2 regions of the Ideonella azotifigens genome follow, and region 2 is predicted to be linked to the other one. Evidence: riboswitches for the same ligand, from Rfam matches in the RefSeq annotation. Region 2 holds a riboswitch; the other holds the start of a gene.

Region 1 (6,905 bases), on a different contig from region 2:
CGTTGCGACCTCGGCCGAGCAGCGCGACACGCTGGAGAAGCTGCAGGCCACTGGCCATGCCAATGGTGTGAGCGAGCTGGCGATGGTCAGCGCTGCGCAGGCGCGGGCTGCCGAGCCGCAGCTGCGATGCATGGCCGCGCTGGAGAGCAGCAGCACCGGCATCGTCGACAGCCACGGCCTGATGCTGGCGCTGCAGGGGGACTTCGAGCAGGCAGGCGGCATGCTCGCCTATGACGCGCCGGTGCTGGGCGGTGAATGCGGGGCCGAAGGCATCACGCTGCAAGTGGGCGGCGAGCAGCCGATGGCGATCCACGCGGGCCTGGTCGTCAACAGTGCTGGTCTGCACGCACAGGCGCTGGCCAGCGGCCTGGCCGGCTTCCCTGCGGAACAGGTGCCGCCGCTGTACCTGGCCAAGGGCAACTATTACAGCCTGGCCGGCCGCTCGCCGTTTTCGCGGCTGATCTACCCGGTGCCCGAGCCGGGCGGGCTGGGCGTGCACCTGACCATCGACCTCGGCGGCCAGGCCCGTTTCGGGCCGGACGTGGAATGGGTGGACACGCTGGACTACCGGGTCGACCCGGCACGCGCCGATGCGTTCTACGCGGCCATCCGGCGCTACTGGCCCGGCTTGCAGGACGGCGCCTTGCAGCCGGGCTACGCCGGCATTCGCCCGAAGATCAGCGGGCCGGGCGAGGCGGCGGCCGGCTTCCTGATCCAGGGCGAGGCCGCGCATGGCGTGCGCGGCCTGGTCAACCTGTTCGGCATCGAGTCCCCGGGGCTGACCGCTTCGCTGGCGATTGCAGAGCGGGTGCTCGCGGCGCTGTAGCGCGCAGGCGAAAAAAAGCCCCGCGGTTGCGGGGCGAATGAGTGGTCAGTGGGACCAGTCGATCAACTTGACATTCGGACAGCCACATCACACCGGCACATGGCCGGGGCGCTCAGCCGTTGATGCTGCGCTTGCCGGTGACCACGACCACCTGGGTCGGGGCGCTCGGCGTGGCCTGGGCGAACTGTTCGGCCTGGACCTGCCGGTCGGCGTAGTGGCTCAGGCTGGCCAGCACGGTCAGCGTGACGGTGGCGGCCAGTGCCAGGAAAGGGGCGCGGGTGCGAAGGCTGGTGGTGTTCATGAACGTGAAGGGGGTCATTTGGGGCTCCTTGCGGTGTGCGGTGGGTGTCGATGGATGTACTTTAGGCAGCCGCGATCCCCGCCGCGACCGTCTTGCGACAGGCGGGGCCGGCAGGTGATTGAGTTGCCTTTGCAGGCGATGAGTGGTGGCCAGCTGGCCACTGCCGTGTGGCGCAGAGCGTCAGGTGCTCAAGGGCTTGCCGGGCGGCGGCACGGCCGAGGCCGGGGCTTCCGGCGCATCGTCCAGAAACAGCGCCGGCACGGCGGCAGCCGCCTCGGGCAACTGCGCGTCAGCCAGTTGCGAGCCCTGGCGCTGGGCTTCGGCCACCTGCACCAGGCCGGCCAGCAGGCTGAAAGTCATCACCGCGGCCATCAGCAGCAGGCCACTGCCCAGGCTGTCCAGCAGGGCGTTGGCAAGGGAAGAGATCCGGGTCTTCATCGGAAACTCCTTTCAATGGTTGAACCGCCAAACCGTGGCTCACAGCCTCGGCCCGGCGCTTGTCTGCGGTGTTGCGCGCTTGCCGGTGTCGGGTGAAGCTGCGCCTCAGTCGCGGAAATAGTCCTGGCGCAGTGCGCCGTCAAAACGAGCCGCTGCGCAGGCAGCACTGCATGAAACCGGCGCGCCGAACCGCAGGGGCAGGGGTCTTGGCGCCCCAGCTTCTCCAGCAGTTCCTTGTCGCCATGCACCACCCGCGCGCCGCGCTTGACGCCGGTCTCGGACGGGTAGCCTTTGCGGCGCTTACGGGTGGGTTCGAAAGCTGAAGGCTTCAGCCGCCTGTGGGTTGTACTTCTTCATGATGTCCTCCTGTTTTTGGGGTGAAAGCGCGATGCGCTCAGGGGTGGCCGGCCGGGATCGAACCGACATCAGTGGCATCACAAGCCACGGCTCTGCCATTGAGCTACGGCCACGCCTGAGCGCACTTGGTGAAAGGTTCCGGTGACGGGTTCCGGTGCCGCCCAATCTTTGCGGCCGATTTCCGCCTTCGAAGCGTGAGCTCGACGAAGGCTTCGTGAAACATGGGTCTTCAGTCCCATCACGGTTGTGCTCCAGCGCGAACGCAAGACCCCGAAGGCTTGCGCCGTGTTCTCGCTGCACGACACGGGCGTCCCCGTGGCGCACATCCTGGCCGCTCTCACACAGAGAAAGCGCACTGCTCGGCCGTTTTGCCGAAACACACCCGTGATGGGACAGAAATTCAGAAGGTCAAAAGCAACAAGGCCCGGATCCTTTCGGATGCCGGGCCTCGATGGATTCGAGTAGGAGGCAACGCGCTATGCGCTGGCCTCGCCCGGGGGCATGTTGTGGCTGTGATCACCGGCCTGGCTGTTCAAACCGCAAACGTTTGCAGACAAGCCTGCAAACCCTGCACCCATGCCGGTGCACTGGCCCGAAAGGGGCAGCGAACGCTTGGCGATGAAGGTGGCGGAGTTCACGGTGAGACTTCGGTTGGGTTGGAACGAAAGACCTGGTGATCGGTGGAACCCGAAGGTTCCGGTGCCGTGAGCAGTGGAAGCCACTCAGCAGCGAATGGGTGAACTGTAAAGAGTCTTCACTTCTGCGTCAAGCGGGTGCGACAATCTTTGTGTTCCAGATCGTGTCTTCGCCGCCACAACCGCTTTCGTGTCAGACAACCTCACCGTGAATCGCCGCCAGAACGTGCTGGCCTTGTTTCAACGTTATGCCGAGTCGCAGATGCGGGCTGGCGTGCCGCCCAAGGGCATGGAGCAGGCCTTTGCGCAACAGCTGCAGATCAGCCCCAGCATGTGGAGCCAGATCAAGAGCAGCCGGCCCATCGGTGACAAGCTGGCGCATCAGATCGAGGTGGCGTGCGAGCAGCCGCTGGGCTGGCTGGACGGCGAGCATGTGCCGCAGTCGCCGAGTGCCGCCGAGCAGCAGTTCCTGGCCTTGGCGCAGGAAGTCTGGCGCGGCACGAATGCAGAAGGGCGCAAGCGCCTGAAGCAGTTGCTGAAGGAACTTCGCTGAGCGCTTGGCTCAGACGGCGCTGCGCTTGCCGCAGACCACGACGACCTGCACCGCGCCTTGCGAAGCGGCCTGTGCGACCAGCGCATCGTCCGCCTGGGCATTGGCGATCTGCGACATGCCGGCCAGCACGCTGAAGGTCACCATCGCGGCCAGGCTGAGGAAGCCGGTGCGGGCGGCCTTCGAGCTGGCTTGGAATTCGCGGGTGTTGACGTTGGCGGTGCTGTTGGGGGTGGTCATTTGAGGCTCCTGCTGGGCTGCAAATCGTGTTTCGATGGGTGGACTTTAGGCAGCGCCGCTTGCGCTTGCGACCGGGATGCGACGAGTTGCCGCAGCGCCTGGCCAAACTGCTGCCCGCAGGGATGAACGGCAGCGGCTGAACTGTGTGGAGAAGGTCTACCGGGACGTCTACTCAGTGGTGCGTCGACCGGCTGCTGCAGCGGCCCGCTGGCGTTCGGCGCCACAACGAAAAAGGCCCCGCAGTGCGGGGCCCTCGGCGCGGGATCGACGCGACTGGGTGTCAGACCCGCTTGCCGGTCACGACGACGATCTGCAGCGGCATTTCGTTGGCCGGCACGGCGCTGGCGAGCATCGTCGCGGCGTTGCTGCGGGCCTGGGCCAACTGCACGTCCTGGACTTGCTGGCCGGCGATGTGGGTCACGCCCGCCAGCACCGTCAGTGTGACCACGGCGGTCAGACCGGCGAAGCCGGCGCGGGCGGCGTTGGAAGCAGCGGCGAAACGGGTGGCGGTGGCGGTCATGGTGGGCTCCTGGTGCGGTTCGGGGTGTCGATGAGTGGACTTTAGGAAGCCGCGGCCTGCGGTGCGACCGGGATGCGACGAGTTGCCGGTTTGGCCGTGCAGAAGGTTCGATTTGCTGACGAAACGTCGGTGGCCGGCAGCGAATTCGCGTTTCGCGTTCTGCGATTGGGGCACTCAGTGAGCGGTGCTGGGCGGCATGTCAAAGTCATGCTGTTTGTGCATAACCCGATGCGAAGGCACTTTGGATCTGGTCTGGTGAAAAGGCGGTTTTGCCAATGAAAACAAGGCTTTGCGTCGTGAAATGCGGCCGTTTCTAGGGCCTTGTTAACCGATCCCTCGCCAGCACGATTGAGTGGAAACCCTTAGACTACATTGCATACAAAAACCAAACCGGGCTGTCCGGAGCCACCGCTCCGAGAGATGGCCCTCCATCAGCCCCAAAAAGGGTACAGACCATGACCTCCGTTCAAAACACCTACGCAACTGTCCGGCGTTTCATCGCCCAACTGACTACCCCTTCGCAACGCGGCCAGGACGCCAGCCGTGAAGACGACGAGCGCTACCTGTCGCAAGCCGTCGACATGGGCGACCTGGAGCGGCGCATTCGCCGGCTCGAGCGCGGCACCGTCGAGAGCGCGCACACGCAGCTCAGCATGATGAGCTGGAGCCACTGAATGCGTTCCGACCTGATCCTGGCGATCCTGGGCGCCTTCCGTGCGGCATTTGCCGCGCCGGTGCGTCCCGCGGCTCCCGTGCCGCGTCGCCCGCTGTAAACTGATCTTCTTCCAGGAGAAGCCGAAGCACTTGTTGCTGAAGCTGCCGAAGGCGTACCCCTCAGAACGCTCAGGCCCAAAGACTGGAACCATCTCGACAAACTGGAGAGCGTTGCACGGCAGGCCTTGAAAGCTTCGCCGATGGCAGCCGCCGAAGGGGCAAGCGCCGCGGGGAACCGCGGCGTGAATCTCTCAGGCAAAAGGACAGTGGGGGCAGTGGCCGGAATCTTGCGAGCAGATCGCAAGGCTTCGGCCACTGCCCCTTTCTTTTTGCCTGAAAGAAAGCGCTTTCCCATGAAAGTCATCGTTCTCGGCGCCGGCGTGATCGGCGTGTCCACGGCCTGGTACCTGGCGCAGGCCGGGCATGAGGTCACCGTGCTGGAGCGCAATGCTGGTGCGGCCCGCGAAACCAGCTTCGGCAACGGCGGCCAGATTTCCGTCAGCCATGCCGAGCCCTGGGCCAACCCCAGCGCGCCGCTGAAGCTGCTGAAGTGGCTGGGCAAGGAAGACGCACCGCTGCTGTTCCGCCTGCGGGCCGACCCGGCGCAGTGGCGCTGGGGCCTGAAGTTCCTGCTGGAATGCCCGGCCGCGCGCTCCAGGCGCAACATGATCCAGCTGCTGAACCTGGGCACCTACAGCCGCAGCTGCCTGCAGGCGCTGCGCGCCGAGACCGGGCTGCAGTACGACCATCTCACCAAGGGCATCCTGCACTTCTACACCAGCCAGCAGGAGTTCGACCTGGCGGTGGAGCCGGCGCGCGTGATGCGCGAACTGGGCTGCGAGCGCGAGGTGATCGGCCGCGACGAGGTCGTGAAGCTGGAGCCGGCGATGGCCCACATCGCACCGCAGCTGGCCGGCGCCACCTACACCAGTGCCGACGAATCCGGCGACGTGCACAAGTTCACCACCGGCCTGGCCGCACTCGCTGCCGAGCGCGGCGTGAAGTTCCGCTACGGTGTGCGCGTGCAGAAGCTGCGCAGCGAAGGCGGCGAGATGACCGGCGTGGAGTTCGCCAACGAAACCGGCATGTACGAGGTGCTGAGCGCCGACGCCTACGTGCTGGCCGCCGGCAGCTTCAGCCCGCAGCTGGCCAAGCAAGCCGGCCTGACGCTGGACATCTACCCGGCCAAGGGCTATTCGGCCACGTTGCCGGTGCTGGACGCCGCCAAGGCCCCGCAGGTCAGCCTGACCGACGACGAGTACAAGCTGGTCTTCTCGCGCTTCACCTCGCCCGAGGGCGACCGCCTGCGCATTGCCGGCACGGCCGAGCTGAACGGCTACGACCTGGCGCTGAACCCGGTGCGCTGCGAGGCCATCGTGCGCCGCACGCTGCAACTCTTCCCCGGCGTGAGCCGGCCCGAGCTGGCCAGCTACTGGACGGGGTTGCGTCCGGCGACACCCGGCAACGTGCCCTACATCGGCGAAAGCCGCGTGCGCAAGCTGTTCCTCAACACCGGCCACGGCACGTTGGGCTGGACCCACGGTGCGGGCTCCGGCCATGCGCTCGCGCAGCTGATCGACGGCCGCCGGCCCGAGGTCGACTTCGCCTTCTGCGGCCCGCTGCCGGCCAGGCAAAGCCTGTCGCTGCAACCGGCCTGAGTGGGGCCCGCTGTCTGTCGGCCTCTAACATTGGTCGATGGACATCTCACTTTTCAGCCAGGCCATGTTGGTCGGCCTGTCGATCGCCGCGCCGGTCGGGCCCATTGGCCTCTTGACCATCCAGCGCACGCTGGACCAGGGCCAGGCCGCCGGCCTGGCCACCGGCTTGGGCGCCGCCGCGGCGGACGCCTGCTATGGCGCACTGGGCGCGTTTGGCGTCACGCTGGTGATCGACTGGCTGGTCGGCGCGCGCGTGCCGCTGGCCCTCGTCGGCGGCGCGGTGCTGGCCTGGCTCGCATGGCGCACCTGGCAGGCGCCGGTGGCCGAGCGCGCGGCTTCAGCGCCCGGCGCCGGCAGCCTGCTGGGCTCTTTCGCCGGCACCTTCCTGCTGACGCTTTCCAACCCCGCCACCATCCTGTCCTTCCTGGCCATCTTCGGCGCGCTGGCCGGCAGCTCGGCGCAGCCGGCTTCGCCGGGCTGGATGATCCTCGGTGTGGGTTGTGGCTCGGCGCTGTGGTGGTGGCTCTTGACGGCAGTCGTCGGCCGGCTGCGCCAGCGCTTCGATGTGCGTTGGCGGCGCCGGGTGAACCAGGCCTCGGCGCTGCTGCTGCTGGGGTTTGCCCTGTGGCAGTGGGTCTCTCTGGCGCGCTGGACGCTGGGCTGAAC
Region 2 (6,905 bases):
ATCCGGCTCTCACCGGACACCTCCTATCGTTTTGTCGGCCATGTGCCGGCAGACTATTTCGCCGCCGACGCCGTGGCCGGCGGCAAGCACCGCCCACTGGTGGTCGGCTTCGGCCCGTGCGGCATCTTCGCCGCGCTGATCCTGGCCCAGATGGGCTTGCGCCCCATCGTGCTGGAGCGCGGCAAGGAAGTGCGCCAGCGCACCAAGGACACCTGGGGCCTGTGGCGCCAGCAGCAGCTGAACCCGGAGTCGAACGTGCAGTTCGGCGAAGGCGGCGCCGGCACCTTCTCCGACGGCAAGCTGTGGAGCCAGATCAGCGACCCACGCCACCTGACGCGCAAGGTGCTGAACGAGTTCGTCAAGGCCGGCGCGCCCGAGGAAATCCTCTACGTCAGCAAGCCGCACATCGGCACCTTCCGGCTGGTCAGCATGGTCGAGAAGATCCGGGCCGACATCGTCGCGCTGGGCGGCGAGATCCGCTTCGAGCAGCGGGTCACCGACGTGCTGATCGAAGGCGAGGGCGAGCAGCGCCACATTCGCGGCGTGACGCTGGCCTCCGGCGAAACACTGCGCTCGGACCACGTCGTGATGGCGCTGGGCCACAGCGCGCGCGACACCTTCACCATGCTGCACGAGCGCGGCGTCTACATGGAAGCCAAGCCGTTTTCCATTGGCTTCCGGGTCGAACATCCGCAAGGCGTGATCGACCGGGCACGTTTCGGCACGAATGCCGGCCATCCCATCCTCGGCGCGGCCGACTACAAGCTGGTGCACCACGCCAGCAATGGCCGTTCGGTCTACAGCTTCTGCATGTGCCCTGGCGGCACCGTGGTGGCCGCAACCTCGGAGCCCGAGCGCGTGGTGACCAACGGCATGAGCCAGTATTCGCGCAACGAGCGCAATGCCAACGCCGGCATCGTCGTCGGCATTGACCCGGCTGACTACCGGCAGATCCCGGGCAGCGGGCCCGTCAGCCCGCTGGACGGCATGGCTTTCCAGCGCGTCTGGGAGTCTCGCGCCTACGAACTGGGCGGCGGCGGCTACGTGGCGCCCGCCGCACTGGTGGGCGACTTCATCAAGCGCCAGCCCAGCCGCGTGCTCGGCAATGTGGAGCCCTCGTACAAGCCCGGCGTGCAGCTGACCGAGCTGGCCGCCAAGGACCGCCCCGTCCTGCCGCACTACGTGCTGGATGCAATCCGCGAGGCATTGCCCGCCTTCGAGCGGCAGATCAAGGGCTTCTCGATGCCAGACGCGGTGCTGACCGGCGTCGAGACCCGCACCTCCTCGCCGCTGCGCATGACACGCGGCAAGGACTACCAGAGCCTGAACGTCAAGGGCCTGTTCCCGGCCGGCGAAGGCGCGGGCTATGCAGGCGGCATCATGTCCGCTGGCGTGGACGGCATCGAGGTCGCCGAGGCCGTGGGCCGCGCGATGCTGGCTACGGCCTGAAGCCTCCGCGAGCGTTCAGCCGCCGCTGGCGGACGCCGGCGTGGCCGGCAGTAACAGCACGTCGGCCTTGCCGCCCACGCAATCGATCGTCTGGCCGGGCTTGCAGGCTGGCTTGGGTGGGTCGTAAATCGTGTAGTGGCCACCCGGCCGATAAATCAGCAGCAGCCACAGCACCACCACCGTGGCTGCCGTGACGGCGATGACGACCAGGCGCTGGCGGCGCGAGGTCGGTTGATAACGGTCTTGATGTGGGTCTTGGTCAATTCTTGGCACGGCCGGGACTATCGCACGGCGCTGGCGCCACGCGCGGCTGCGGTTACACTGCCCAGCTTGTTAGGAGAGAGCTCCACCCGGAGCCGCCGAAGGCGCAGAGGCACACCCTCGAACGCTCAGGCAAAAGGACTGACAAGCGTCTTGCCGTAACACGCGGGGCGTTCCTCACTGGAGAGAGGCGGGTGATGGCTGCAAGGCCATGAGCCCGTCCACCGAAGGGGCAAGCGGTGGCCGTTATCAACGGCGCCGTCAATCTCTCAGGTAAAGCGGACAGGGAGGGCCTATTGGATGAAGAGATTCGCCAGACCGCCCTCCAAGCGCCGACCTGAAGAGACGACCCCGCATGAGCTCCACGCCTGACACCCTGCTGCAGACCCCGCTGCACGCCCTGCACCTCGAACTCGGCGCCCGCATGGTGCCTTTTGCCGGCTACGCGATGCCGGTGCAATACCCGGCCGGCCTGATGGCCGAGCACCGCCAGTGCCGCGATTCGGCCGCGCTGTTCGACGTCTCGCACATGGGCCAGTTGCGCCTGATCGGCGCCGACGCGGCCGCCGCTTTGGAAACCCTGGTGCCGGTGGACGTGATCGACCTGGCGCCCGGCAAGCAGCGCTACGCCTTCTTCACGAACGACGAAGGCGGCATCCTCGACGACCTGATGATCACCCGCCCGGCCGGCAAGGGAGCAGCCAGCTTCGGCGACCTGTTCGTGGTGGTGAACGCTGGCTGCAAGGACGCGGACATCGCGCACCTGCAGGCCCGCATTGGCAGCCGCTGCGAAGTCAGGCCGCTGCCCGAGCGTGCGCTGCTGGCGCTGCAGGGCCCGAAGGCGGTCGACGCCCTCTCCCGCCTGAACCCCGAAGTCGCCAAGCTGACCTTCATGACCGGCGGCCTGTTCACATTGGCCGGCGCCGAATGCTTCGTGACCCGTTCGGGCTACAGCGGCGAAGACGGCTTCGAGATCTCGGTGCACGAGAACGACGCCATCGCCCTGGCCCGCGAACTGCTCGCCCAGCCGGAAGTGAAGCCTGCCGGCCTGGGTGCGCGCGACACGCTGCGCCTGGAAGCCGGCCTGTGCCTGTACGGCCACGACATCGACACGACGACCACGCCAGTCGAAGCCGCGCTGACCTGGGGCGTCCAGAAGGTGCGGCGTGCTGGTGGCGCGCGCGCTGGTGGCTACCCTGGCGCCGCGGTCATCGACCGCCAGTTCGCCGAAGGCGCGGCGCGCAAGCGCGTGGGCCTGGTCGGCAAGGAACGGGCGCCGGTGCGCGAAGGCACCAAGCTGTTCTCGGCAGACGGCACCGAGCTGGGCACCGTGACCAGCGGCACGCTGGGCCCGACCGTGAACACGCCGGTCGCGCTGGCCTACCTGCCGACCGCGCAGGCCGCGGTGGGCACCGAAGTCTTCGCCGAAGTGCGCGGCAAGCGGCTGCCGATGACGGTCGCCGCCACGCCGTTCACACCGAACCGCTACTACCGCGGCTGAGCGCAGCGAGATCGGTCAGAGGCGGGCTTGCGACCTGCCCCATCCGGGGTTGGACAGCCCCGCCCCGCCGATCTAACCTGCGCGCTGGCACGGCGCCGCCGTGCTGCCGCCTCCCCCTTTGTTTGTTCCTGAATTCTTTCTCCCGCCACACCACGGAGCCCGACACATGACGACCATGTACACCAACGATCACGAGTGGATCAACATCGAGGACCACGAAGCCGCCGTCGTCGGCATCACGCTGCACGCGCAGGATGCCCTGGGCGATGTGGTCTTCGTAGACCTGCCCGAGGTCGGCACGACCTACGCCAAGGGCGACATCGCCGGCGTGGTCGAGTCGGTCAAGGCCGCGGCCGACATCTACATGCCGGTCAGCGGCGAAGTCGTCGAAGTCAACGAAGCGCTGCGTGCCGATCCTTCGCTGGCCAACACCGACCCGATGGGCAACGGCTGGTTCTTCAAGGTCCACGTGTCGGACATGGCCGAGTTCGAAGCGCTGATGGATGCGCCTTCGTACGACGCGCTGCTGAAGACGCTCTGATCCCGCGCTGATCCTGCCGGGTTCGGTGGCGCGATCCGCCGCCGAACCTTCCCGCCTTTCCCCTGCCGCCACCGCGGCCGCCCCGCCGAGACCCGCTGCCATGCTGATGTCCGCCCACGCGCCCCTGGACGCCCTTGAAAACAACGCCGAGTTCGTCGCCCGCCACATCGGGCCGGCGCCGGAGGACGAAGCTGCGATGCTCAGCGTGATCGGCGCGGCCTCGCGTCGTGCGCTGATCGAAACCCTGGTGCCCGCCAGCATCGCCCGCAGCGCGCCCATGCAGTTGCCCGCGCCGCTGACCGAAGCCCAGGCGTTGGCCGAGCTGAAGGCCATCGCTGGCAAGAACCAGTGCCTCAAGAGCTTCATCGGCCAGGGCTACCACGGCACGCTGACCCCCGGCGTCATCCTGCGCAACATCCTCGAGAACCCGGCCTGGTACACCGCCTACACGCCTTACCAGGCCGAGATCTCGCAAGGCCGCATGGAAGCCCTGGTCAACTTCCAGACCCTGGTGACCGACCTGACCGGCATGGCCGTGGCCAACGCCTCGATGCTGGACGAGGCCACCTCGGCCGCCGAAGCCATGACGCTGGCCGCCCGCGTGGGCAAGAGCAAGAGCGAAACCTTCTTCGTGGCAGACGACGTGCTGCCGCAGTCGCTGGAAGTGATCCGCACCCGCGCCAAGCCGCTGGGCATCACGGTCGTCGTCGGCCCGGCCGAGCAAGCCGGCCAGCAGGAATGCTTTGCCGCGCTGGTGCAGTACCCCGGCGTGACCGGCCGGGTGCGCGCGTTGCAGCCGCTGGCCGATGCCGTGCACGCCAAGGGCGGCCTGCTGATCGTCGCGGCCGACCTGCTGGCGCTGACGCTGATGCAGGCCCCGGCCGAGCAAGGCGCTGACATCGCGCTGGGCAATACCCAGCGCTTCGGCATGCCCATGGGCGCTGGCGGTCCGCACGCCGCCTACCTGGCCTGCAAGGACGAATTCAAGCGCTCTTTGCCCGGCCGCCTGGTGGGCGTGAGCGTGGACGCGCACGGCGCGCCCGCCTATCGCCTGGCGCTGCAGACCCGCGAGCAGCACATCCGCCGCGAAAAGGCCACGTCCAACATCTGCACCGCGCAGGTGCTGCCGGCCGTCGTCGCCAGCATGTACGCCGTTTATCACGGCCCGGATGGCCTCAAGCGCATCGCCCGCCGCGTGGCCAGCTACACCGCCATCCTGGCCGCCGGCCTGAAGCAACTGGGCGCCACGCTGGCGCATGAAGAAGCCTTTGACACGCTGGAAGTGAAGTCAGCCGGCCAGACGGAAGCCATTCTGGCAACGGCCCGCGCCGCCGGCATGAACCTGCGCAAGGCGAGCGACGCTTCGGTCGGCATCACGCTGGACGAGACCACCACGCGCGCCGACCTGCTGGCGATCTGGGCCCTGTTCGCCCACGGCAATTCGCTGCCCACCTTCGACCAGTTCGAAGCCGGCGTGGCGCCGCTGGTGCCGGCCGCCCTGGCCCGCAGCTCGGCCTTCCTGACGCATCCGGTCTTCAACGCCCACCACAGCGAAACCGAGATGCTGCGCTACATCCGCAAGCTCTCGGACAAGGACCTGGCGCTGGACCGCAGCATGATCCCGCTGGGCTCGTGCACCATGAAGCTGAACGCCACCAGCGAGATGATCCCCATCACCTGGCCGGAGTTCGCCAACATCCACCCGTTTGCCCCGGCCGACCAGCTGGCCGGCTACGCGCTGCTGAACGAGCAGCTCTGCGCCTGGCTGGCACAAGCCACCGGTTACGCCGGCATCAGCCTGCAGCCCAACGCCGGCTCGCAAGGCGAATACGCCGGCCTGCTGGCCATCCAGGCCTGGCATGCCAGCCGCGGTGAAGCCCACCGCCGCATCTGCCTGATCCCCGAGAGCGCGCACGGCACCAACCCGGCCAGCGCGATGATGGTCGGCATGCAGGTGGTCGTCGTGAAATGCGACGCCAACGGCAGCGTGGACCTGGCGGACCTGAAGGCCAAGTGCGAGAAGCATGCGGCCGACCTGGCTGCGATCATGATCACCTACCCCTCCACCTACGGCGTGTTCGAGCCGCAGGTGAAGGCGCTGTGCGAGATGGTGCACAGCTTCGGCGGCCGGGTGTACGTGGACGGCGCCAACATGAACGCAATGGTCGGCGTGGCAGCGCCGGGCCAGTTCGGCGGCGACGTGAGCCACCTGAACCTGCACAAGACCTTCTGCATTCCGCACGGCGGTGGCGGCCCGGGCGTCGGCCCGGTCTGCGTGGTCGAAGACCTGGTGCCCTTCCTGCCGGGCCACGGCACCGCCGGCCAGCAGCGCCTGGGCGGAGTGGGCGCCGTCTCGGCCGCGCCGCTGGGCAATGCCGCGGTGCTGCCCATCAGCTGGATGTACGTGCGCATGATGGGTGCCGAAGGCCTGCAGGCCGCGACTGAAACCGCCATCCTCAGCGCCAACTATGTCGCGGCCCGCCTGTCTGGCCACTACGACATCCACTTCAGCGGCAGCAAGGACGGCATCAAGGGCGGCGGCGTCGCCCACGAGTGCATCCTGGACCTGCGCCCGCTGAAGGACTCGTCCGGCATCAGCGCCGAAGACGTGGCCAAGCGCCTGATCGACTACGGCTTCCACGCGCCCACGCTGTCCTTCCCGGTCGCCGGCACGCTGATGGTCGAGCCGACCGAGAGCGAACCCAAAGCCGAGCTGGACCGCTTCTGCGACGCGATGATCGCGATCCGCGAAGAGATCCGCCAGGTCGAGGCTGGCACGCTGCCGCGCGAGGACAACCCGCTGAAGAACGCGCCGCACACCGCCGAACAGCTGGTGAAGACCGAGTGGACGCACGGCTACAGCCGCGAGGCCGCCGCCTACCCGTTGGCCAGCCTGCGCCAGGGCAAGTACTGGTCGCCGGTCGGCCGCGTGGACAACGTCTGGGGCGACCGGAACCTGTTCTGCAGTTGCATTCCAGTTTCCGAACTCGAGGCCTGATCCTCCCGCGATCCGCCCAGCCTCTTAGCAAGGTCCACGATGGCAGTCTCAGTCTTCGATCTGTTCAAGATCGGCATCGGCCCGAGCAGCTCGCACACGGTAGGTCCGATGCGCGCGGCGCGGCTGTTCGTTGGTCGCCTGCGGCACGAGGACTT

Evidence for each region. Region 2 has a riboswitch for glycine ahead of gcvT (glycine cleavage system aminomethyltransferase GcvT). Riboswitches for the same ligand answer to the same signal wherever they lie in the genome.
Region 1: another riboswitch for glycine. It lies ahead of LRH25_RS08375 (D-amino acid dehydrogenase); the one in region 2 lies ahead of gcvT (glycine cleavage system aminomethyltransferase GcvT).

What each region holds. Positions count from the first base shown of each region.
Region 1 covers NZ_JAJNKD010000003.1:49,669-56,573, forward strand. The annotation lists gene LRH25_RS08330 (NAD(P)/FAD-dependent oxidoreductase) at 1-826, shown strand, start outside; gene LRH25_RS08335 (hypothetical protein) at 939-1,145, opposite strand; gene LRH25_RS08340 (hypothetical protein) at 1,308-1,565, opposite strand; tRNA gene LRH25_RS08345 (tRNA-His) at 1,965-2,035, opposite strand; gene LRH25_RS08350 (hypothetical protein) at 2,399-2,560, opposite strand; gene LRH25_RS08355 (hypothetical protein) at 2,748-3,110, shown strand; gene LRH25_RS08360 (hypothetical protein) at 3,120-3,347, opposite strand; gene LRH25_RS08365 (hypothetical protein) at 3,628-3,867, opposite strand; gene LRH25_RS08370 (DUF3563 family protein) at 4,323-4,541, shown strand; glycine riboswitch at 4,733-4,858, shown strand; gene LRH25_RS08375 (D-amino acid dehydrogenase) at 4,911-6,239, shown strand; gene LRH25_RS08380 (LysE family translocator) at 6,277-6,903, shown strand.
Region 2 covers NZ_JAJNKD010000011.1:197,106-204,010, forward strand. The annotation lists gene LRH25_RS21840 (NAD(P)/FAD-dependent oxidoreductase) at 1-1,449, shown strand, start outside; gene LRH25_RS21845 (hypothetical protein) at 1,465-1,722, opposite strand; glycine riboswitch at 1,774-1,864, shown strand; glycine riboswitch at 1,881-2,006, shown strand; gene gcvT (glycine cleavage system aminomethyltransferase GcvT) at 2,066-3,211, shown strand; gene gcvH (glycine cleavage system protein GcvH) at 3,378-3,752, shown strand; gene gcvP (aminomethyl-transferring glycine dehydrogenase) at 3,853-6,750, shown strand; gene LRH25_RS21865 (L-serine ammonia-lyase) at 6,790-6,905, shown strand, end outside.